Regions from separate parts of the Paenibacillus sp. FSL H8-0259 genome, predicted to be linked through region 1. Evidence: riboswitches for the same ligand, from Rfam matches in the RefSeq annotation. Region 1 holds a riboswitch; each other region holds the start of a gene.
The links. Region 1 has a riboswitch for thiamine pyrophosphate ahead of thiC (phosphomethylpyrimidine synthase ThiC). Riboswitches for the same ligand answer to the same signal wherever they lie in the genome.
Positions count from the first base shown of each region.

Region 1 (7,915 bases):
CTCTACACTGAAGCGCTACGCTGCTGGAGACAGGCTGCGAAGCTGGACCCTGAGTCTGCCGTGCCGGCATTCTTCCTGTCCCAGCTCCAGCAAGCCCGGGGAGAAGACAGACCCATGCCTGCTGTCAGCTATAATTACCAATTGCCTTTCCAGGAGCAGCTTAAGCAGTGGAAGGGGAATACAGGCAAGTTCACTGAAGAAGTACGGAACAATCCGCTGCTGCGAGCCTCGTTCTTCTGGGCGCTGCGCTACGGCGATTCCTCCACGAAGCTGCAGGTGACCGAAGCCCTGCGCTGGATTGAGGATGAGGAGATGTCCGAGGTACTGCGCGGAGTTCTGGAGCATCAGCCGCTCCAGGAGGACCGGCTGCAGGAGGCGGCGCTGTTCAGCCTGCAGCGGCTGATTGGAGAGAATCTGGAAGAAGCTGCAGCTCCTGAGGAAGAGCCGTTGCAAGCGGCTTCCAGCCCCAAGGGCCCGGCTGAATGGAAGGAAGACTGGCAGCGGATTATCGATCATACGGTGGCCATGATGGACCGGAGATATGATGCTGTGCAGAAGAAGGATGCAGAGTTTATCTGGAAGCAGTTCATCGGCAGCCTGTATCCGGATGTACCGTTATTCCGCAATGACGGCGGCTGGTGTGCGGCACTGGAGTATCTGACTGCCAGGCTGCACGGGCGTCCGGTCACCTTCCGCGAGGCGGCACAGCGTTACGGCGTCTCGGTCTCCATGGTAAGCCGCTATGCACGGCGGATCGACAGTGAATGCGATACCCAGGGCATGCTGCCGGGAACGGACGGCTTGTCGCCGTCCACCAACAATATTTGAACCCTTTTTTCAAATATAAGAATCTATACGTTTCTCACGATAACTTATCCTTATATTTCTCGCTGAAACGGTACCGTCTTAATAAAAGGACGATAAAGCCGTTTCCACTTGTAAATACAAACCTACTTGTAAGGAGGCCAATGTAATGTACAAAACGATTGTAATCGGAACAGGCCCGGCCGGGCTGACTGCCGCGATTTATCTGGCGCGCGCGAACCTGAGCCCGCTCGTAATTGAAGGCTTGCAGCCGGGAGGACAGCTGACAACGACGACAGAAGTGGAGAACTTTCCAGGCTTCCCTGAAGGAATTCTGGGTCCTGATCTGATGGACAACATGCGTAAGCAGGCCGAACGCTTCGGCGCTGAATTCAAGAATGGCTGGGTGGAGTCGGTTGACTTCTCACAGCGTCCGTTCAAGGTGACTGTAGACGGAATGGGTGTACTGGAAGCGGAGTCGGTCATTATTTCGACCGGCGCCTCCGCCAGATACCTGGGTATCCCGGGCGAGCAGGAGAATGTAGGACGCGGGGTCAGCACCTGTGCGACCTGTGACGGATTCTTTTTCCGTAACAAAAAAATTGTCGTGGTCGGCGGCGGCGATTCCGCGATGGAGGAAGCCAGCTTCCTGACCCGCTTTGCTTCCAGCGTAACGCTGGTGCACCGCCGTCCGGAGCTGCGTGCTTCGAAGATCATGCAGGACCGCGCACGCGACAACAGCAAGGTGTCATGGGCACTGAACCGCACGCCGCTTGAGGTAACCGTCGGCGATACCGGAGTTAAGGGCATCACCGTCCTTAACAATGAGACGGGACTTACCGAGCTGGTGGAAGCGGATGGTGTATTTGTCGCTATCGGACATACACCGAATACCGCTTTCTTAGGCGGGCAGATTAACACCGATGCCAATGGCTATATAGTGGTTAACCCGGGCACCACAGAGACGAATATTCCCGGCGTATTCGCTTGCGGCGACGTGCAGGATACGCGTTACCGTCAAGCCATATCGGCAGCCGGAACCGGCTGTATGGCCGCCATGGATGCCGAGAAGTTCCTGGAAGGCACGATGGTGCATGACTGGAGCGAATCGCTCGATAAATAACCGGAGAAGGTTCTTGTTATTTACGGGTTTACAAAAAAATCCTATACCAGTAGAATGTATTTAATTAGATAAGATACCCACTAGGGGAGCCTGAATAGGCTGAGACGGGAAAAGTGAATTTCCGGACCCTTGAACCTGATCTGGATCATACCAGCGTAGGAAAGTGGAGTCGGACCTTTTTTTGAATACAGTCTTATTGGGCTGTTCCTTTGATAAAGCCGCTCCAGGTGGAGCGGCTTTTTGACTTGCAAGAATTCATATGCCTTGTGCTATACATGATTCTTCGGCTCAGTCTGCTGCGTGAAATCTTATCTGATTGGCTCATAGGGCGAAGAGGAGGAGATTAGAATGCCAGAAATGATGAAGAACGAAGAGGTGGACCTTTCCCGATTTCCTGCAAGCCGCAAAGTGTATGTAGAGGGCTCGCGCCCGGATATTCAGGTTCCGATGCGGGAGATCAGCCTCAGCAGAACCGAGGGCGTTGCCGGGGAAGAGGAGAACGAACCGCTGCGTGTCTATGACACAAGCGGAATTTACACCGATGCTGCGCAAGAGGCTGACATTCGGAGGGGGCTGCCGCCGCACCGTTTATGCTGGATTGCGGAGCGTGGCGATTCGGAGGAATACACCGGAAGAGCTGTGCAGCCGCAGGATAATGGAATCCGCAGGGGCGGGCCGCCCGCAGAGGCTTATCCAGGGCTGCAGCGGAGTCCCCTGCGGGCACATGCGGGCAACAATGTTACCCAGCTGCATTATGCGCGGCAAGGGATCATTACTTCGGAAATGGAGTATATCGCGATCCGCGAGAATACCCGGCCGGAATTCGTAAGGGATGAGGTGGCCGCCGGACGGGCCATTATTCCGGCCAACATCAATCATCCCGAGAGCGAGCCGATGATTATTGGCCGTAACTTCCTGGTTAAGATCAATGCGAACATCGGAAATTCTGCGGTGTCTTCTTCTATTGAAGAGGAAGTGGAGAAGATGCGGTGGGCAACCCGCTGGGGGGCCGACACCATCATGGACCTCTCCACCGGCTCCAAGATTCATACCACCCGTGAATGGATTATACGCAATTCTCCTGTGCCTGTCGGCACGGTGCCCTTATACCAGGCGCTCGAAAAGGTGAACGGCATAGCCGAGGATTTAACCTGGGAGCTCTATCGCGACACGCTGATTGAGCAGGCGGAGCAGGGGGTCGATTACTTTACCATTCATGCCGGGGTGCTACAGCGCTATATTCCGCTGACTGCCGGAAGAATGACGGGAATCGTATCACGGGGCGGCTCGATTATGGCCGCTTGGTGCCTTGCCCATCAGCAGGAGAACTTTCTGTACACACACTTCGAAGCTATATGTGAGATTATGAAGACGTATGATGTGGCCTTCTCTCTGGGGGACGGACTTCGTCCGGGTTCTATAGCAGATGCCAATGACGAAGCTCAATTCGCTGAGCTGGAGACACTGGGAGAGCTGACAGCGCTGGCCTGGAAGCACGATGTTCAGGTAATGGTTGAGGGCCCGGGGCATGTGCCGATGCACAAGATTAAGGAGAATATGGACAAGCAGCTCGAGATTTGCCGGGAAGCCCCTTTTTACACCCTGGGTCCGCTCACTACCGATATTGCACCCGGTTATGATCATATCACTTCAGCCATCGGGGCGGCGATGATCGGCTGGCTCGGGACGGCTATGCTGTGTTACGTTACACCCAAGGAGCATTTAGGTCTGCCTAACAAGAATGACGTGCGCGAGGGAGTCATTACCTACAAGATCGCTGCACATGCCGCAGACCTCGCCAAGGGGCATCCGGGTGCACAGGACAGGGATAATGCGCTGTCCAAGGCACGGTTCGAGTTTCGCTGGCGAGACCAGTTCCATCTCTCTCTGGACCCGGAAAGGGCGCTGGAGTATCATGATGAGACGCTTCCTGCGGAGGGGGCGAAGCAAGCTCATTTCTGCTCTATGTGCGGTCCTAAATTCTGCAGCATGCGGATTTCGCATGATATCCGTAATTCCTACAGATTGAGCAGGTCGCTGTAAAAAGGCAAGTCTTCTATAGCTATTTCCCTGCTGTCCCATGCTGTAAAAGGCGTGAGGGCAGCTTTTCTTATGCGCGAATAGCACAAGATTCTTCTCCCTATTATGTGAAACCATGCACAACCGTTGGCGTAAATAGCATTATCCAAGTATAGGGAGTGAATCGAATGAGGAACAAAGACTGGCTCAAGGAAAGCGAACGTTTCAATCAAGCGGCTGAATACTATGATAGGTATAGACCCAGTTATCCATTCGCCCTGATTGAGCAGATTGTACAAGAAGCCTCTCTGACTAAGGAGTCCAGAATTCTTGAGATCGGTGCCGGGAGCGGTAAAGCCTCCGAATTATTCCTGGACCGCGGGTATGAGCTGCTATGTATTGAACCGGGCCCACAACTGGCGGAATTGGGAAGACAGAAGCATAGGGATAAAAACGTGCGATTTGTAACCTCCAGATTCGAGCACTGGTCTGGGCCGGAGAAGGATTTCGACCTGATCTTCTCCGCTCAAGCCTTTCATTGGGTGCCGCAGCCGGAAGGTTACAAGAAATGTGGGCGGCTGCTGAAGCCGGGAGGGCGGCTCGCGCTCTTTTGGAATTTTTATCTGCAGGGAGACAGTGAGATGGAGCAAGAGATTGCCGAGGTCTGTGCGGAGTATGAGGTATTCTGGTTTAATAAGCGGGATGTAATTGAACAGAGAGTGGAGCGAACTGTAGCAGAGCTGTCCGGCAGCGGAAATTTCAGAGCCCCGGAGGTCTACCGGTATCCTTGGGACAGCAGGGATGACGCGGATAGCTTCATTAACTTCCTGCGGACCTGCAACGGGTTCATCGGGCTGAAGGAAGCGGAGCAGATTGAATTAAGCGCCAGGTTACATAAGCTGATCGGCCGGAATGGCGGCACCCTGCAAAGGAATTTTATATGTACGCTTTTCATAGCCGAAGCCTTGAATTCTGTGAATTCTTAACATACATGGCTGTCCCTATGCTGTAACAGGCGTACGGGCAGCTTTTTCCTTAAAAGCTAATATGTTGTGGGGTAATTTTATACTTAGTGACTGTAATCACAATTTACCCCCCTGCCCTATGCTAAGCTGTTGCTGAGAAGAATTCTCAATTGTGAGGTGTGCAGATCTTGAGCAAAGTGTTGAAGCTAGATGAGTCTATATTGGAGCTGGTAACCAGGCACCCGGAAGCCGTAGATATTATGGCCGGTCTGGGTTTCCATGATATAACGAAGCCTGGAATGCTGCAGACGGCAGGCAGGTTCATGACATTATCCAAAGGCATGAAATTAAAGAGAATAGAGCTGGAAACCGTTCGGCTGGCCTTTGAGCAGCACGGCTTCGAGATTATTGAATAGAAGGAGAGAATATAATGAGCGAACTGATTAATAACCGTGAAGTGGATGTACCGGAGCAGACGCGCCGCCAGGCTATGCTGAAGGAGATCATCAAGGAGCTGCATGCGGGTAAAAGTGTAGAGGAAGTTAAGGCGCGTTTTGCCGAAGCGGTAGGCGATGTGACTGTAGCTGAGATATCTGCCATGGAGCATTCCCTGATGACGGAGGAGGGCATTCCGGTAGAGGAAGTACAGCGCCTTTGCTCCGTTCATACGGCCATCTTCAAAGGCTCAATTGAGCAAATTCACCGTTCCTCGAAGGCCGAAGAGCAGCCGGGGCATCCTGTGCATACCTTCAAGCTGGAGAACCGTGAGATTGAGCGGCTGGTTAACTTCCGGCTGGAGCTGCACACAGATAAGTTCAAGAAGAACGCCAGCGAAGAGATCATCTTCAAGCTGCTGGAGGATCTGAGCCTACTGCTCGACCTCGACAAGCATTACAGCCGCAAGGAAAATCTGCTGTTTCCTTACTTAGAGAAGTACGGCATTTATGGTCCAACCAAGGTAATGTGGGGCGTGGATGACGGGATCCGTAATATGATTAAGGAAGCTAAGAAAGCACTCAGCGCGTACAACGGGGAGTCTGAGCAGATTGCAGCTTCACTGGAAGAGATCATTAAAGAAGTCAACGAGATGATCTTCAAAGAAGAGAATATTCTGCTGCCGATGGCGCTCGATAAGCTTACTGAAGACGAATGGGTCAAAATCGCCCGCGAAAGCGATGAGATCGGCTTCTGCCTGACCGCGCCGGAGCAGGAATGGATTCCGGAGCGTGCCGCTGAACCGGAGGGTGCCCAGAGTCAGGAGGAAGGAGAAGCTGCATCACCGCAGGGCTTCATCCGTTTTGAGACCGGGCTGCTGTCACTCCATCAGCTCGAGACGATGATGAATCATCTGCCGGTGGATTTGACCTTTATCGATGAGAACGATGTGGTCCGCTACTTCTCGCATGGCAAGGAACGGATCTTCGCCCGGACCAAGGCGGTTATCGGCCGTACGGTGCAGAACTGTCATCCGCCGCAAAGCGTGCATGTAGTGGAGAAGCTGCTGGCAGATTTCAAGGCAGGCGTTAAGGATGCTGAGGATTTCTGGATTGCCATCAAAGATAAATTCATCTATATCCGCTACTTCGCAGTACGTGATGAGACCGGCCGCTATATGGGAACGCTGGAGTTCACACAGAATATTGCTCCGATCCGTGCCTTAGAGGGGCAAAAGCGTATTTTGTCGGAATAATGGCAGATTTACAGGGACCAGGGCAATAGAAGATTACTTTCGGACTTTCTTGCCTGCCGGGTGAGAAGGTCTTTTTGTTAGGCGGGTTGTCCGCGGATGGAGCATGTCAAAACATCCCATACCGCTTCCTGAAGAACATTGCCCCGGGTGTATCGCCTTTCCTTGACCGCAGGGGAGGCTTCTATTATAGTGGGTACGTAGGATTAACTATTTTAGCATAGAAAAAGGTGGCTTGTAACATGTCTGAAAATATCTACGTTGGCGTGGATTTAGGTGGAACCACGATTAAGGTTGGAATCTGCAATGCCGAGGGAAGCCTGCTGCACACTTACGAAGGTCCAACGGGGACCGCAGACGGCGTCGATGCCGTTATCGATAATATCGAGAAGTATGTGCGCCTGATTGTGGAGGACTCTCCGTATTCCTGGGAACAGCTTGCCGGTGTGGGAGCCGGGCTTGCCGGGTTTACGAATATTCGTGAAGGAATCATCATCCTTGCGCCTAACATAGGATTTAGAGATGTGCCGATCCGTTCCATTCTGGAAGGTCGTTTGAACAAGCCTGTCAAAATAGACAATGACGCCAATGTGGCTGCGCTGGGCGAGGCTTGGAGCGGTGCAGGACGCGGCATTGAGAATTGCGTCTGCTATACGCTGGGTACAGGGGTAGGCGGCGGAATTATTATCAATGGCAAGGTGTATCAGGGCTTTGCCGGTCTGGCCGGAGAGCTTGGCCATATCACAGTAGTTCCCGATCTGGAAGCTATCCAGTGCGGCTGCGGGAACATAGGTTGTTTGGAAACCGTTTCCTCTGCGACTGGCATTATCCGCATGGCGAATGATGCAGTGGCCCGCGGGGACCGCACCACTCTGTCCACGGTGGAGAAGATTGCGGCCAAGGAGGTCTTTGACGCTGCCAAGGCAGGCGATGAAGTCGCTCTGCGTATTGTGAACCGTGCAGCATTCTACCTGGGCAAATCGATGGCTGCGGTGGCTGCGGTACTGAATCCGGAAGTGTTTATCGTAGGCGGCGGCGTATCCAAAGCCGGCGATATCCTGTTTGATGAAGTCCGCCGTGTATTCGCCAAGCTAACACCTGCACCTCTGCAGACTGGTGTTACCATCGTGCCTGCGGAGCTTGGCAATGATGCCGGTATTATTGGTGCGGCAGGTCTTTTGCTGCGTTCTTAAGGAGCAGGAATTATTCATATACTAACCTTAGGGAGGGGACGCTCTAATGACCGAATTCGAGCAAATATCGCCCGGTCGTGCCACCCTGATCATCATTACCGGCATGTCGGGAGCAGGCAAGACG
Region 1 is NZ_CP150147.1:158,123-166,037, forward strand. Features, by position in the region: gene NSU01_RS00795 (tetratricopeptide repeat protein) at 1-828, shown strand, start outside; gene trxB (thioredoxin-disulfide reductase) at 974-1,927, shown strand; TPP riboswitch at 2,000-2,106, shown strand; gene thiC (phosphomethylpyrimidine synthase ThiC) at 2,276-3,970, shown strand; gene NSU01_RS00810 (class I SAM-dependent methyltransferase) at 4,135-4,932, shown strand; gene NSU01_RS00815 (DUF1858 domain-containing protein) at 5,100-5,327, shown strand; gene NSU01_RS00820 (DUF438 domain-containing protein) at 5,342-6,601, shown strand; gene NSU01_RS00825 (ROK family glucokinase) at 6,841-7,791, shown strand; gene rapZ (RNase adapter RapZ) at 7,838-7,915, shown strand, end outside.

Region 2 (7,915 bases), 2.4 Mb from region 1:
TGGCCGCTTCAGCCTTAACTGGAGGCAGAACAAATAAATTCATCGTGATCGAAAGAACCATGGATGTGATAAGTACGGGGATAAGCCAATGTTTACGTTTCATTCTTCATCTCCCTCTCATAAATGCGTATGCACAACACTTTCTGCCAAAAAGAACAAGCTACCGTCTACAGCCTCATCTTACTCACTTCAGGGAAACCGGTTTCCCCACTAAAAATTAACATGGACTTGTATGCGCTGTCAAGACATATAAATTGATCTTCCTTAGAACCCGTATCCCATATAGGATAACGATTCTGCAATACGCAGAAAATCCCCCGTTTAGCATCATCCGGCAGCATGCACCTCCGCGGACAGGCACCGGTTTCGATTTCTTTCAGAGGCGCACCGCAAAAAGACCCCTTTCATCAAGCAGAAAGAGGTCTTACTATCACTGAATAAATATACTATTTGATTCATATCATCCAAAAAATCACTGTCACAGTGAGATTGCTAAGCTGTTTATTTAAATACCGGCTCCCGGAACTGGGCCAGCTTGGCCGCGGAATCCTTCTCCACATCAGCATGCAGGCTGTTGCCATGCGCATCCATGGTGACGATTGCAGCGAATCCGTCTACCTGCAGATGCCACATGGCCTCCGGAATTCCGAACTCCATGAAATCAACCGCGTTAACCTTCTTGATGCATTCTGCATAGTACTGGGCTGCACCGCCAATGGCGTTGAGATAGACGCCGCCGTGTTCGCCTAATGCCTTCAACGTTTTCGGGCCCATTCCGCCTTTGCCGATTACGGCACGGATGCCGAATTTCTTAATGATATCGCCTTGATAAGGCTCCTCGCGGATGCTGGTGGTTGGACCAGCAGCCTTCACATGCCAGCCCTCATCATCCTTCAGCATAACCGGACCACAGTGATAGATGACCGCACCGTTCAGGTCGACGGGAGCGTCGTGATCCATCAGATATTTGTGCAGGGCATCGCGGCCGGTGTGCATCTCGCCGGAGAGAATAACTACATCACCAACGCGCAGGCTGCGGATATCCTCCTCGCTGATCGGCGTGGTCAGGCGGATTTCGCGCGAACCACCCGATACGGCGGAGCCTGCGGCAGCAGGTTCGATTACCTTGCCGTTACCCGGGATAGCAGCATCAGAAGCAGCTTCCCCAGTTCCTGACAAGATGGCCGGAGCCGCAGGAATCGTTGCATCCTCTGGAATCATGCCCTGCGAAATGCCGTCAGCAGCAGAGACAGCTACCGGTTCAGTTACTTGCACTAAGGCTTCTTCCCCTTCTACAGAAATGCCTGTGCCGCTCTCATAGAGCCATTCCTTAATGTCCCCGGTTGCCGGATTTACCAGTATCCCCTGACGGCGGAAGGCCCAGCAATTATATGCCACCGAGACAAAGAAGCTCGCCGGCAGCCGGTTCATCACTCCGATTTTGCAGCCCAGCAGCGTAACTTCACCGCCGAAGCCCATCGTTCCGATCCCGAGCTTGTTGGCATTCTCCATAATGTAATCTTCCAGCTTGCCCAGATCTTGGGTGGGATTCACATCCTCGACCTTGCGGAACAGCTGCTTCTTGGCCAGCTCATAGCCCGTTGTACGGTCACCGCCGATGCCTACGCCAATGAAGCCTGCACTGCACCCCTGGCCCTGCGCCTGATAGACCGAATGAAGAATACATTTGCGGATGCCGTCAAGATCACGTCCGGCTTTGCCCAGACCCTCCAGCTCTGCCGGGAGACTATACTGAATATTCTTATTCTCGCAGCCGCCGCCCTTCAGAATGAGCCTTACATCAATGCCTTCCTCTTCCCACTGCTCGAAATGAATCACCGGCGTGCCTGCACCCAGATTGTCCCCGCTGTTCTCGCCTGTAAGGGAATCTACGGAATTGGGCCGCAGCTTGCCGTTCTTCGTCGCCCGGATTATCGCGCTATGAATATCCTTCTTCATCTCTATCTGATTCACGCCTACCGGCGTATGAATTATAAAAGTCGGCATCCCTGTATCCTGGCAGATCGGCGATACCTGGAGCTCAGCCATACCGATATTCTGGGCAATCGTGGTCAGTGCCAGTCCGGAGCGGGTCGCCTTGTCTTCCAGCGCACGCCCTCTGGCGACCGCCCGGCGTACATCACCCGGTAAATTCGTGGAGGTCTCTACGATCAGATTATAAATGCTGTCTTCAAAATGCTGCATCTTCATTCAGTCTCCTCTCCATCTGTTTCAAGCTGCCCTAACTCTGTTACAATTAGTTATTATCATATCATATTAAGCCGCTCATGAAAGGGGTTACTTAAAAATTGAACTACCATTTCTCTGCCTATCTCTACCGGCTGCAATATATCCAGCGCTGGAGCCTCATGCGCAGCACCGCCCCTGAGAACGTGGCGCAGCATTCGTTCCAGGTGGCCCTGCTGGCGCACATGCTGTGCACCATCGGCAATGTCCACTTCGGCCGGTCGCTGAACGCCGACCGCGCATCCACAATGGCGTTGTTCCACGACGCCACCGAGGTATTCACCGGCGACATCGCCACGCCGGTGAAGCATAACAACCCGCTGCTGCTGTCCAGCTTCCGCGAGATGGAGCGGGTCGCCGCTGAGCGCCTCGCGGCGATGATCCCGCCGGAGCTGAGCGCAGTCTATGCGCCGCTCCTGCAGCCGCAGGACAGCCCGCCCGGCTCCGAGGATGCCGGACTGCTCCGCTACGTCAAGGCGGCGGATGTGCTCGACGCCTATCTGAAATGCGTCTGGGAAACCGCCGCAGGCAACCGCGAATTCGCGGCCGCCCGGGAGCAGACGGCCGCGAAGCTGCACGGGCTCGCCCTGCCGGAGATGGAGTATTTCCTTACCCATATGGCTCCGGGCTTCGAGCTGTCGCTGGACGAGCTGTCTTCAAGCATGAGTCCGGAGAAGCCCGCCGACTAGCCGGAAACCGTGCGGCCTCTTGAAGAATGCAGCATCGCACCGTCCGTTTGGCCCTGCAATGCAAATAACCCGCCTCACGGCGGGTTATTTGCATCAAGTTAAGGCATGGCTAACGGCTCATCCAGGCTGTCCCAGTCTTTGAACACCGGCTGCAGCCCTTTTTCCTCGAGCATCTCCTTAATCTCCTGCACGCTGCGGTTGTCTGAGATTTCAAACTGCGGGGTGCCGCCTTCCAGAGAATGTCCGCCTACTTCGGTGGATACCCCTGCAGACATCCTGGTGATGCCGAGATGGACCAGATGATCGCGCAGGGCTGCCGGCTCCCGCGTGGACAGTGAAATACCGGAACGCGGCAGAAACAGGCGGTAGGCCAGGATAATCTGCACCAGCGCACGGTCGGTTACATCACTCGCAGGATTAAATTCCCCCAGGTACGGCCGAAAACGGGGAATGGACAAACCGATTTCGCACTCCGGATACTTGTCCTGTAAGTACCTGGCGTGCAGTGCAGTCGCGAGGGCCTCCTGACGCCATTCGTACATTCCCAGCAGGGCTCCGATATTTACCGAGCGGAATCCGGCCAGGCAGCCACGCTCAGGCGCATCCAGTCGGTTGCGGTACACCCGCTTGGGACCCTTCACATGCAGCTGGCGGTAAGTCTCCTGATGATAGACCTCCTGATACAGCGTCAGACCGTCTACTCCTGCCTGTCTGAGGTCAGCGTATTCTTCGGTAGTGAGCGGATTCACTTCAATGCTGACTGAAGAGAAATAGCCGCGGAGCACCTCCACGCAGTCTTTCAGATAACTGACCGGACTTTCATTCCGGGATTCTCCGGTCAGAATCAGAATGTGGCGCAGCCCTGTGGCTGCGATTGTTTCCGCTTCCCGCCGGACCTCCTCCAGTGTCAGTTTTTTGCGCGGAAAATCATAGATAGAGCTAAAGCTGCAGTAGGTACAATGGTTGACGCAGAAATCAGCCAGATACATCGGTGTAAACAGCTGCATCACATGACCGAATTGCGTACGTGTCAATCTATGCGCCTTCTGCGCCATCTCTTCGAGGTAAGGCTCCGCTGCCGGTGACAGCAAAGCCATCACCCCGTCCTCGTCCAGCCGCTCCAGACGAAGCGCCCGCTTCACATCAAGCGCAGTATACTGCTTCCATGCCCCCTCGTAGGGAAGCTTGTCCAGCCGTGTCAGCCTATCATAAAAGCTCATGTCCTTCCCCCCTCTTCATAAACAGCATCAGTCATGCCAGAAATCCGGTCAACGGCGAAGAAGCTGCGGCTGTCTCTTCCACCGGCCCCAGCCCGGCCAGATAGGCCTTCCGCCCCGCCGACACCGCTTCGCGGAATGCCTCCGCCATCAGCTGCGGGTCCCGGGCGGTGGCAATTGCCGTATTCAGCAGCACAGCGGCTGCGCCCATTTCCATCGCCTCAGCAGCCTCGGAGGGTCTGCCAATACCGGCATCCACGATGATGGGCAGACCCGTTTCTGATATCAGAATCCGGATCAGCTCCTTGGTCTGCAGCCCGCGGTTAGAGCCGATTGGCGCTCCCAGCGGCATGACGGCTGCAGCTCCGGCCGCCTTCAGCCGGAGTGCGGCTGACAGATCAGGACTCATGTAGGGCAGAACTACGAAACCCTCCGCAGCTAGGATTTCCGTGGCTCGGATCGTCTCGGTATTATCAGGCAGCAGATATTTCTGATCATTGATAACCTCAATCTTCACCCAGTCTCCCAGCCCCGCTGACCTTGCCAGCCGGGCAATGCGTACCGCTTCCTCTGCGGTGCGCGCACCGGAGGTATTGGGCAGCAGCGTCATGTGGGAAGGAATATGGCTGATAATATTGTCCTTGCTCTCCGGATCTACCCGGCGCAGGGCAACCGTAATGACCTGTGAACCCGAGCGGGCGATCACTTCGGGAATAAGAGTGTTGCGGCTGTATTTTCCGGTCCCGATGAACAGTCTGCTCGTTAAAGTAACTCCTCCAATAATCAAAGGATCCTGCATCATATCGCCTCCTGTGATAAGTCGCTGCCTTTATCTTAATTGCGTATTGGCGTATTGGCATTCTTGCATCTGCCGCACGCACAGTTACCAGTTACCTAGCCTCCGCCGACAAAATGAACCAGCTCAACTCGGTCACCTTCATTCAGCAATGTATCTTCATAAACCTCTCTGCCGGCAAGCTCACCATTCAGCTCCACAATAACCAGCTTCCCGGTCCACTCAGGCCGGGCCAGAAGATCAGCCAGCGTCCGGCAGCTCTCTTCATACCTTCCTCTGCGTCCGTTAACGGTCAAATTCATTCCAGTTCACCTCCTTTGCCCGGTATGGGGGTCATTCAGGACTTCAGCATATGCTGCGGCCTGAACGGATGATCTGTAAGCCTCAGCGGCGCCAGCAGGATCCGTCGCTCCGCATATCCCGGACATTACGGCTATTCCGGCAGCCCCCTTCGACAGAACGATTCCGGTATTGCCCGGTGTGATGCCTCCGATAGCAATCAGCGGTATACTGCTGGAGCGGACAGCCACTTCCAGCTGCTCCAGGCCCCGTTCCCGCTGTCCGGGCTTGCAGGCCGTAGGAAATACATGTCCATACAGACAAAAGTCCGCTCCCTGCTGTCCGGCGCGTGCCGCTTCCTCCGGGGAATGCACCGACCTGCCCAGCCGCAGGCCCGGGGCAATACCGCTCGCCTTGGCAGGCGGCAGGCTGTGCCAGGCCAATTGGACGCCGGCTGCCCCTGCTGCCAGAGCCACATCAATCCGGTCATTAATAACCAGCTTTGAGGGCGGAACCCCCGCTTGCAGCAACCGCTCTGCGGCAGCCAGAAGCTCAAGTGCGGACAGGGCTTTTTCCCGGAGATGGATATAATCCACCATGGTATGTACAGCAGCAGCCAGTCCGGCAAACTGCTCCGGATTCAGCCTCCCGTCCGAGATCAAATGGATTTCTTTCAGCACCTTCACCTTCCCTTCTATACGGCATTCCGGAAAATACAAAAAGACCGCCCCCTGTATCAGGAAGCAGTCCGGAATATAAGCAGGAATACCGGGTAAGCCGTTACCCCCGCTGCATTATTCATTCTCCACTTCCCTACGCTGGTATAAACCAGATCAGGTTCAAAGGGTCCGAACAGATATGTTCGTCTCAGCCTTGCGGCACCCCTAGTGATCGTTCATATTCTATTGTTCTTGCAGTTTGTATATTAGCATATTATTCCTGTAAGAGCTATTCTTTAATAGATTCAATTATTAAGTCCAGCGGGTTTAAGCGGCAAAAAAGCCAGCCTTCCGGCTGACTTTTCATCTGTTGAACGTTTGATTCTTTAAACAGTATAAACTTATCCGGCTTACAAAGCAGTGCCAATGGTCAGCCGTTAACGATCTCGCCGCCGTTCACATGCATGACCTGACCGCTTACATAAGAGGAATCGTCAGAAGCCAGATACACATAGGCCGGTGCCAGCTCCTCGGGCTGTCCCGGACGCTTCATCGGCTGGGTGCCGCCGAATTCACTGACCTTCTTCGCGTCAAACGTAGACGGAATCAGCGGCGTCCAGATCGGGCCCGGTGCTACCGCGTTTACCCGGATGCCTTTGTCTGCGAGATTCATCGACAGGGAGCGGGTGAAGCTGAGAATTGCTCCTTTGGTGGACGAATAGTCCAGCAGCTGCGGGCTGCCGCGGTACGCCGTGATAGACGTAGTGTTGATGATCGTGGAGCCTTTTTTGAGATGGGGCATCGCTGCCTTGGTCAGATAGAACATGGAGAATATATTCGTCCGGAACGTCCGCTCCAGCTGCTCGGCGGTAATGTCCTCAATGGTCTCCTGCGGATGCTGCTCTGCCGCATTGTTAATCAGGATGTCCAGCTTGCCGAGTCCCTCAATGGTTTTATTAATCAGATCCTGACAGAAGGCCTCAACCCCGATATCACCGGAGATCAGAATACACTTCCGCCCCTCCTGCTCCACCTGGCGCTTGGTTTCTTCCGCATCTTCATGCTCATTCAGATAGGATATCACTACATCTGCGCCTTCTTTGGCAAAATGAACGGCAACCGCACGACCGATTCCACTGTCCCCTCCGGTAATGAGTGCGGCCTTGCCCAGCAGCTTGCCTGCTGCCTTGTAAGCTGAGGTTTCAAACTCCGGAAGCGGATTCATCTCGCTTTCAATTCCGGGCTGCTGGTCCTGTACCTGCGGAGGCAGGGTTTTGACGGGTTGTTTGCTGGTGTCTGGCATAATCCATTCTCCTTTCGCTGTACCGTTATACTGTTTTTACTAATCATGTTAGGTTGGCTAAAAGTCTGGTGTTTATGCATCATACTTGCCTAGCAAAAATCGCTTTACGTTATTTTACTTACCACATAGGGAAGCCGGCCAAACAGAAAATCTTGAGTCCAACGCGTTCCCGCTCCATTTTAGAGCCTGCAGAAGGAGAGTTATCCTCATGTCCAAAAAATCAAAAAGCATCATCGTTGCCGTCAAAGGTGTCATCCTGTATCAGGGCAGAATCCTCATCGTCAAGCGGGCTGCCGCCGATTCTGCAGGTGCCGGAAGCTGGGAATGTGCCGGAGGCAAAATCGAATTCGGTGAAAGCCTGGAGGCTGCACTGGAAAGAGAAATTCTTGAGGAAACCGGACTGGCGGTTACGACAGAACGTATCCTTTATGCGGTGACCCTGCTCACTGACCCTGCTAGACAGGTAGTGATTATCACCTATTTATGCCGCGCAGCCCGTGGCGAAATCCAGCTCTCGGAAGAGCATACCGATTACCGCTGGTGCACCGTGAGCGAAATGAACGCCCTGCTGCCGCCGCAGATTATCGCTGACTTTCAGGAGCACGGCATTTTTGAGCTGGAAGGGTTGTTACGGTAAGTAATGAACGGTTTCTACAAGAATATTATATATATCCGGACATTTTTATATCCTATACTTTCTCTTGGAAGACAACCATCTTCACTGG
Region 2 is NZ_CP150147.1:2,586,499-2,594,413, reverse strand. Features, by position in the region: gene NSU01_RS10940 (carbohydrate binding domain-containing protein) at 1-103, opposite strand, end outside; gene NSU01_RS10935 (fumarate hydratase) at 502-2,205, opposite strand; gene yfbR (5'-deoxynucleotidase) at 2,310-2,936, shown strand; gene thiH (2-iminoacetate synthase ThiH) at 3,035-4,156, opposite strand; gene NSU01_RS10920 (thiazole synthase) at 4,188-4,952, opposite strand; gene thiS (sulfur carrier protein ThiS) at 5,048-5,251, opposite strand; gene NSU01_RS10910 (thiamine phosphate synthase) at 5,258-5,947, opposite strand; TPP riboswitch at 6,022-6,124, opposite strand; gene NSU01_RS10905 (SDR family oxidoreductase) at 6,318-7,190, opposite strand; gene NSU01_RS10900 (NUDIX domain-containing protein) at 7,399-7,827, shown strand.
Region 2: another riboswitch for thiamine pyrophosphate. It lies ahead of NSU01_RS10910 (thiamine phosphate synthase); the one in region 1 lies ahead of thiC (phosphomethylpyrimidine synthase ThiC).

Region 3 (7,915 bases), 340 kb from region 1:
CCGATCTTAAATCTTAAGGGATACAGCGGATACAAATTGTTGGCGGGTTATGTACTGGTGGGGCTGTTTGTGGTTACCTACCGCCAGCTCTACTGGTCGGAGGGCAAGACCTACTCGGCCTGGCTGGGATTGCAAATGCTGCTGATTGCCGTGTTATGCATCGTCTACAGTCCTTACAACTTATATATGGGCTTCTTCGCCAGCAACTTTATCGGCTGGTATACCGAGCTGCGCAGGTTCAAACAGGCTTTTATTGTGTTTACAGTGATGATAATCGGGCTGGCGCTGCTGTCTTTGGCCAAAATGTACGGTACGGAAGGCATATTCCTCTTTCCCTTTGTGCTGATGATGCTGATTTCCCCCTTTGGCATCCGCTCCATGAACCGCCGGCGGATGCTGGAGAAGGAGCTGGACCAGGCGAATGAGGTCATCAAGGAGATGGTCAAACGCGAGGAGCGGATGCGTATCGCCCGTGATCTGCATGACACGATGGGGCATACGCTGTCGCTGATTACGCTGAAAAGCCAGCTGGTCGAGAAGCTGGCCGTCAAGAATCCCGAACGGGCGCAGGCGGAAGCGCGGGAGATCCAGCGCACTTCACGGGCTGCGCTGCGGCAGGTGCGGGAGCTGGTCTCGGAGATGCGCGCGGTCTCTGTTGCCGAAGAGCTGGCCGAGGCCGGGGAGATGCTGCGCAGCGCGGAGATTCGGCTTGAAGTGGACGGAGATGCAGCGCTTCCGGGCGTATCTGATCTGACGCAGAATATTCTCAGCCTCTGCATCAAGGAGGCCATCACGAATATTGTGAAGCACAGCGGTGCGAACCTGTGCCGGATTGGCATCGGGATGACGGCTGGGGAGGTACGGATCACGGTGGAGGATAACGGAGTTGGCGCCGGGCTGCAGGACCGGGGAGCTGAGGGGGCGGCGCAGCGCCGGGACGGCAACGGAATGAAAGGGATGGCGGAGCGGCTGGCCCTGATTGACGGTTCTCTGACCCTGGGCCCGGGAACGGGCAGTGGCATAGGGTCAGGAACAGGAACTGGGACAGGGGCAGGAACATTGTTAACTGTGGTGACGCCAAGAGTAGTCAAGGATAGAAAGGACGGGGAAACGGCATGATCAGCATCGTAATTGCCGAGGATCAGCGGCTGCTGCGCGGAGCGATGGCTTCACTGCTCGATTTGGAGGATGATATCGAGATGGCCGGGGAAGCCGGAGACGGGGCAGAGGCACTGGCGCTGATTGAACGTCTTCAGCCGGATGTATGTCTGATGGATATTGAGATGCCGCTGATGAGCGGTCTGGAGGTTGCGGAGATCCTGAAATCGCGGGGCTGTGCCACCAAAATCATCATCCTGACCACCTTCGCCCGGCCCGGCTATTTCGAGCGGGGCGTGAAGGCCGGGATTCAGGGCTATCTGCTGAAGGATGAGCCGGTGGACAAGCTGGCGGAGGCGATCCGCCGGGTGATGGACGGGTACCGGGAGGTGTCCCCCGAGCTGGTCTTCGGCAGCCTGCGGGAAGAGAACCCGCTGTCGGAACGGGAGCGGGAGATTCTGAAGCTGGCCGGCGCGGGCCGGAGTGCCGGGGAGATCGCCTCGGCGCTGCATCTCTCCTATGGTACCGTCCGCAATTACATCTCGGAGATTCTCGGCAAGCTGGAAGTGAAGAGCCGGATTGAGGCGGTGCGGCTGGCTGAGGAGAAGGGCTGGATGTAGGCCGGGGCATTGGATGAAGGCGGGGGCAACGGATGCAGGACGGGTTACTGGAGGTAGGTGGGTACTAGATGTAGGATGGGGCACTGGTGCAGGTAGGTACTGGATGTAACGGGTTAAATGTAGATGTCCTGGATGAACGGTGGAGCCGGATTTACTGCCAGTTCTGTTGTACTTTGTACAGCAGAACTCTGCAAAGATGGAGTTTTTGGACGAATATTCAGAAATCTGTTGTACGAAATACAGCAGAATGGGATTTATCTCAGAATATTGGGAATTCTGTTGCACCAAATGCAATCACTGGGACAATTGAGCATCTTAAGCTCACGCTGAATAGGCAATATGTTGTACGTAGTGCAACTCTGGTACCCCTTTAATAGGGTGTTTGGGAGAATTGTTGTACGAAATACAGCAATTCTCCCGCTAAGAGGCTTGGAGAAGGAGAAATGCTGCCTTTTGTACAACAATCTTGGATCAGAGGCGGGGATTAGGAGAGGAATGTTGTATTTAGTGCAGGATTTCTCCGGATTTCCGGGAAATGTGACTCCCCATCGCAGACGGCAGGTCATCGGGAAATGTGAATAGCTAGGTTAAGCATACATGGGCCAAATAGCGGCGACTCACGTCAGAGGCTCTTGGCCTGCTCCTCGCGCATCCACAGCGAGAGCTGGCGCTTGAGCTGCAGGAACTCCGGCGCATCGGTGATTTCATCGCGGCGCGGACGCGGGAACGGCACATCTACGGTATGCAGGACGGAGCCGGGACGTCCGGAGAAAACATAGATGCGGCTGGAGAGCAGCAGCGCTTCTTCGATGTTGTGGGTGATGAAAAGCACGGAGCGGCGGTTCTCCTCCCACAGCTCCAGCAGCCAGCGCTGCATCTGCTCGCGCGTCAGCGCATCGAGCGCGCTGAACGGCTCGTCGAGCAGCATCAGCTCCTGCGGAGCGAGCATGGCCCGCAGGAAGGCGGCCCGCTGCTGCATGCCGCCGGACAGCATATGCGGATAAGCGCGCTCGAATCCGCCCAGGCCGACCTTGGCCAGCCAGTGGCGCGCGGCTTCGCGCGCCTCCGCTTGCGGCGCGCCCTGCAGCTCGGCACCGAGCAGGACATTGTCCAGTGTGCTGCGCCACGGGAACAGCGCGGGCTGCTGCGGCATATAGCTGATCTTGCCGCGCTGCCCGGTAACCGGGATGCCGTCCATGCTGACGGTTCCGGCGTCCGGCAGCGTCAGGCCGCCGATAATGTGGAACAGGGTGCTTTTGCCGCAGCCGGAAGGACCGACAATCGAGACGAATTCCTGCGGCTCTACCGTCAGCGACACCTGATCCAGCACAGGCGTCTCCCGGCGGCGGTGCGTGAACGATTTGGAGACGCTGCTGACTTCAAGTGCAGGCGGTGCGCTTCTGGGCTCGTCAAGGCTGCTGCCGGGGACGTCCTTCTTGAGCTGTACAGTATTCGTGAGTGGAGACACTTCGGTCAGCTCCTTCTATATAGAATTTTTGTACTTAAGGCTTTATCTCAAACGTGCTCAGTATAGCGTGTATTGTTACCCTGTACGTGTTAAGCTTCCTTGCGCGGTTTCCAGCGCACGAGCCATTTCTCCAGCAAGGCAATCAGTGCAAACAGCACCAGACTCAGCAGCACAATAATGACAATGGCCACGAACATCCGGTCCGTGCGGTAAGAGGCCTTCTGCAGCAGCATATAATAGCCGATCCCTTTGTCCGCGCCAATCCACTCGGCAACCACTGCGCCCATGACGGCATAGGTCGCGGAGATTTTGAGCCCTGAGAACAGGGAGGGCAGGGAGCCGGGTAGCTCCAGCTTGGTGAAGATCTGCCAGTTGCTTGCACCGGCCATTTTCATATAGTTCAACATTACCCTGTCGCTTTGCGCCAGCCCGCCCATGGCCGCTACGGCAACCGGGAAGAAGCAGACGAGGGTGATCAGGACGATTTTGGGCAGCAGGCCGAAGCCGAACCAGATAATCAGCAGCGGTCCAAGGGCAATGGAGGGCACATTCTGGCTGAGGATCAGCAGCGGGTAGAGCGCTCGCTTAAGCCAGGGCAGCAGATGGAGCAGCAGAGCCACAATGAGGCCGATGCCGGTGCCGACCGGGAAGCCGATCAGGGTCAGCCGCAGCGTTGCGGCCGTATGCGCCCAGATCCCGGAGGCATTGCCGCGTGATTCACGCGCGATATCGGACGGGCTGGGCAGCTGCCAGGCCGGGATATGGAACACCGATACCGCAATTTGCCATGCGCCCAGAAAAAAGATGACCGCCACAAGGGGCGGCCAGATTTGTCTCCAGGTGCTTCTCACGGCCGGTATTTCTCCGTCAGCTTGTCCATGCTGATGCCGCTGGGATTATGGGCGATCTTGATCTGGGAGATCACGCTCGGGCTGCCGGAGGCAATCAGTGCCTCATGCATCTGACGTACAACTTCCAGCAGCTCCGTGAGCTCGCCTTCCATGGTGGTATCAAGCGGATTCACCTGGTGTTTAACCCCCGACTTCTGAATTACCTCAATCGCAGTGTCCACGTAAGGGATCGAATCCTCATTGTTTGGAGCCTTGGGAATTACCTGAATGCTAAGCAGTGTATTAGCCATTTATTATTCATTCCTCTCATGTGAGCTAGTGTCATTACTATTCCAACCGGTGTTTATGGGCCTTCCGGCAAAAATTCATTCGTAAATGTACTTGCGGCATCGAGCGGTTTGTCCAGCAGCTTCAGGCCGTACATCCACTCGGCATAATTCTGCCAGATTTCTAGCTTCTGCTCACCCCAGCGGGCGGCATCGTCCTTGTATTTCGGGCTGAGCCATTTCTGGCTGGCCAGCACCAGCTCGGGATCAAGATCAGGCACGGCATCAGACAGGACCGTGGCCGCTTCTTCCGGATGGTCGATCGCGTATTGGTAACCTTTCGACGTAGCTTTGAGGAAAGCCTTCACCACTTCCGGATGCTCGGCGATTTCCTTCTCACTGGTGGTCAGCACCGGTGTGTAGTAATCCAGCTGCGGCGCATAATCCTTCAGGTACAGCATATCCAGCGGCTCGCCGCGCAGCTCGGCTTCGATCCCGGTCCAGGCGTAGAAGATCCAGGCAAAGTCGATATCGCGTTTCACCGCAGTGAAGAAGTCAGCTTCGCCGATATTCACCAATTTCACTTTGGAGACGTCTCCGCCATCGGGGTCCATGATGGCTTTCATAGCTGCTTCTTCCGCTGGAGAGCCCCAGCCTCCGTAGGTTTTGCCTTCGAAGTCTTTCGGCGTCTTAATGTTGCGGTCCTTCGGAGCGGCAAAGCCGGAGGTATTATGCTGAATGATAGCGGCGATGGAGACGAGCGGCACATCCTGCAGGCGGGCCAGGGTGAGCGCCTCCTGTGCACTGATGCCAAACTGGGCTTCACCGGAAGTAACCATGGCGTCAGATCCGGCAGCACCCGGCTGCACGATCTCCACGTCAAGACCTTCCTCCGCGTAATATCCCAGCTCCTTGGCGGTATACAGGCCGGTGTGATTCGTGTTCGGCGTCCAGTCCAGCGCAATCTTAACCGGGGTCAATTCTTTAGGCGCGTCGGTGGTACTGGCGGCTGCGGTTGCTTCAGGTGCAGCGGTGCTGTTCCCGGCGGCAGGTGTGCTGCCTCCGGCATTGCTGCCCGGGTTGACGTTCCCGTTGCCGCATCCGGCCATCACGAGCACAAGCATAGAGCTGAGCAGCAGCGGTAATACTTTTTTGACTCCCATTTCTCTTCTCTCTCCTTCCAGCAATCCCTAGTCTTCCAAAATTCAGAGTAACCCATACCAAAAAGCGCCCCGGAGACCGGGACGCCAGTTACTTGCGCAAGGTGAGTTCAACTTCAGGCCCATGAAGGGGCTCGGGGTTGAATGAAGATTCCTACGCTGGCATTATCCAGATCAGGTATAAGGGTCAGTATCTTGTGGGATACAATCTCAGCCGGCCAATTCCAGCACCCCTGGTTCTATGAAGTTCACGGGTATTGCTATGTTCTTACGGTGTATTATAGACGCCGCTCTTGCGGTTGTCCAGTCTCCCCGTCCTAATCTTCAAGCTTTAGCGGCAGAATCCAGGGGCCTTTGAGCAGGAATAGAGGCTCCGACATTCTAAAACGCAGCGTATCCGCGCCGGGCTCTGCATCCAGAAGAAGAGTCTTCAAGATTCTTGGGAATGTCTCGGTATCCTGCCAGCCGTATGAATATTTGTCCCCAGAACCCGGATAGCGGATGAAGAAATGCGTCAGTGACTTTGCCGCTCCCGGGTCAAATTTCACATCCACATCTACACTGACAGCCGTTTCGCTGCTGCGTTCAATGCGGGTGAATTCTACCGGGAAACCGGCAATTTCAGCGGTAATATGAAGGGGCGCACTCTCCCCGCTGGCGGGCAGCGGCAGAACGACCTCCCGGGAGAGTGCCTTTCGTTCCGCTATTTCGATGTAAGGGATGACGACCCTGTAAGACTGTTCTTCAGCTGATGCCAATTCCCGGAACGAGAACTCCGACGGGTAGACCATGGTTGAAGGAGGTTCAACCTTTGCTTTGACTCCCTCTGCATTCTCGACATACAGGCCATTCCAGGATACCAGCGGCTCCAATGAATAAGAATGGACGGCAGAGAACGAATCTGAAAGGGCCGGAACTAATTCAACGCGGACAAGTCCGTCATCCAGACGAACCGGAAAAGCCGTAATCCGCACATCCTGGTGCACATCGCTTGCACCTAAATGCTGCAGATCATCGGCGGTCACCGGTGCTTGAAGCACCAGTGGCCCGACTGCTGCTGCATTGATATACAGAGTAACCGGTTCAGCGGTTTCAAGCTCCAAATTTCCGGGAAGTGCAGCACTGTAGCTTGCATACCAGTCTCCGGATGCAGAAGACCGCATATTGGAAGTAAAGGTATAACGGTCCCCTCCAATGTCTGCCTGAAATTCAGTAATGACGGGAGTCTGCTGTCCACGCAGCGTAATGGTCCCGCTGTTCTCCTGCAGAAGTACGGCATTGACTGTCAGCTTTCCCTTGCCTATGGAAGCAGTGTAGGGCTTCTCCAGAACATAAAGCTGACTGCCCGGGCTGCTCTCCAGAACCGTACCGAAGCCGGGCAGGAAGCTAAGGGCTTGCTTTAGACCTGCCTGGACGTCAGGGGAGAACGCCAGCAGGCCTGCGGCCATAAGGATCGCGGCCGCCGCCGCTCCAATAGCTGCCCGCCGCCGCGGCTTGCGGACAGCAGCAGGCAGTTCAGGCGCCGGTTCAGTCTGAATAAGGTCGAGGGTACGGCTCTTGATCCGCTCAAGCGAAGCAATCTCTTCTTTAGACCCGGGTACGGGGCTTGACTCAGGCTCCGACAGTAATCCGTCCAGTGCAAGTTCAGCCTCGCTGAATTCCAGAAGATCGAGCTGATCAAATATGCTTTTCTCGCCGCTGTTCATATCCTTTACCATGACCCGAGTTCCCCCTTTCCATCTTCGCCAGTCAGATGTATAGCCTGCTTCAGCATTGTCCGGCAGCGGTACAGACGGCTCTCGACAGCTTTTTTACTGAAGCCAAAGGCCGCAGCCAGTTCATCCAGACTCTCGTATAGGTAATACCTGCGCAGAAACAGGCTGCGGTCCGGTTCACGGAGCTGCCCGATATAGCGGAGCAATTCCCCCGTTGCCTCACGTTGTAGAAATTCCTGTTCGGTGTTGGTCCCGCTCTGCATGTTAAGTGCTGCTTCGTTCAGCGTCCTGCCAAGTCCCGGCTGCAATTTACGCCTCAGATCCAGCGCCTTGTATTTTGCGAGCAGGAATATCCAGGTGCGGAAGGAAGCGCGTGACGGGTCGTAACGTCCGATATTGTTCCAGGCCGCCAGAAACACATCGCTGACACATTCCTCGGCATCCTCTGCACTCCCGCAGCCGGCCAGAATACGCCGGACCAGTCTGTGCACATCGGGTCCGTAGAAGTCGATGGCATCCGCGAGAGCTTGCTTATCTTTAGTTCTGAACCGGCCGGGCCAGTCCAGGCTGTCATGATCATTACGCGTCATAGGAACCTCCGGCATTTCTTTTCATGAGTTACCCACTAATAAGTCGTATATGTATTACTACGCATGCCTGCGGGAAGATCACTCAGAAGATTTGTGAAGTGAATAATAAAAAAAGCCGCCGTCACCGGCAGCCCCTCAATCCTTATC
Region 3 is NZ_CP150147.1:496,103-504,017, forward strand. Features, by position in the region: gene NSU01_RS02150 (sensor histidine kinase) at 1-1,119, shown strand, start outside; gene NSU01_RS02155 (response regulator transcription factor) at 1,116-1,718, shown strand; gene NSU01_RS02160 (ABC transporter ATP-binding protein) at 2,341-3,186, opposite strand; gene NSU01_RS02165 (ABC transporter permease) at 3,276-4,037, opposite strand; gene NSU01_RS02170 (MTH1187 family thiamine-binding protein) at 4,034-4,327, opposite strand; gene NSU01_RS02175 (ABC transporter substrate-binding protein) at 4,381-5,466, opposite strand; TPP riboswitch at 5,598-5,708, opposite strand; gene NSU01_RS02180 (hypothetical protein) at 5,781-7,181, opposite strand; gene NSU01_RS02185 (sigma-70 family RNA polymerase sigma factor) at 7,175-7,768, opposite strand; gene NSU01_RS02190 (hypothetical protein) at 7,904-7,915, opposite strand, start outside.
Region 3: another riboswitch for thiamine pyrophosphate. It lies ahead of NSU01_RS02175 (ABC transporter substrate-binding protein); the one in region 1 lies ahead of thiC (phosphomethylpyrimidine synthase ThiC).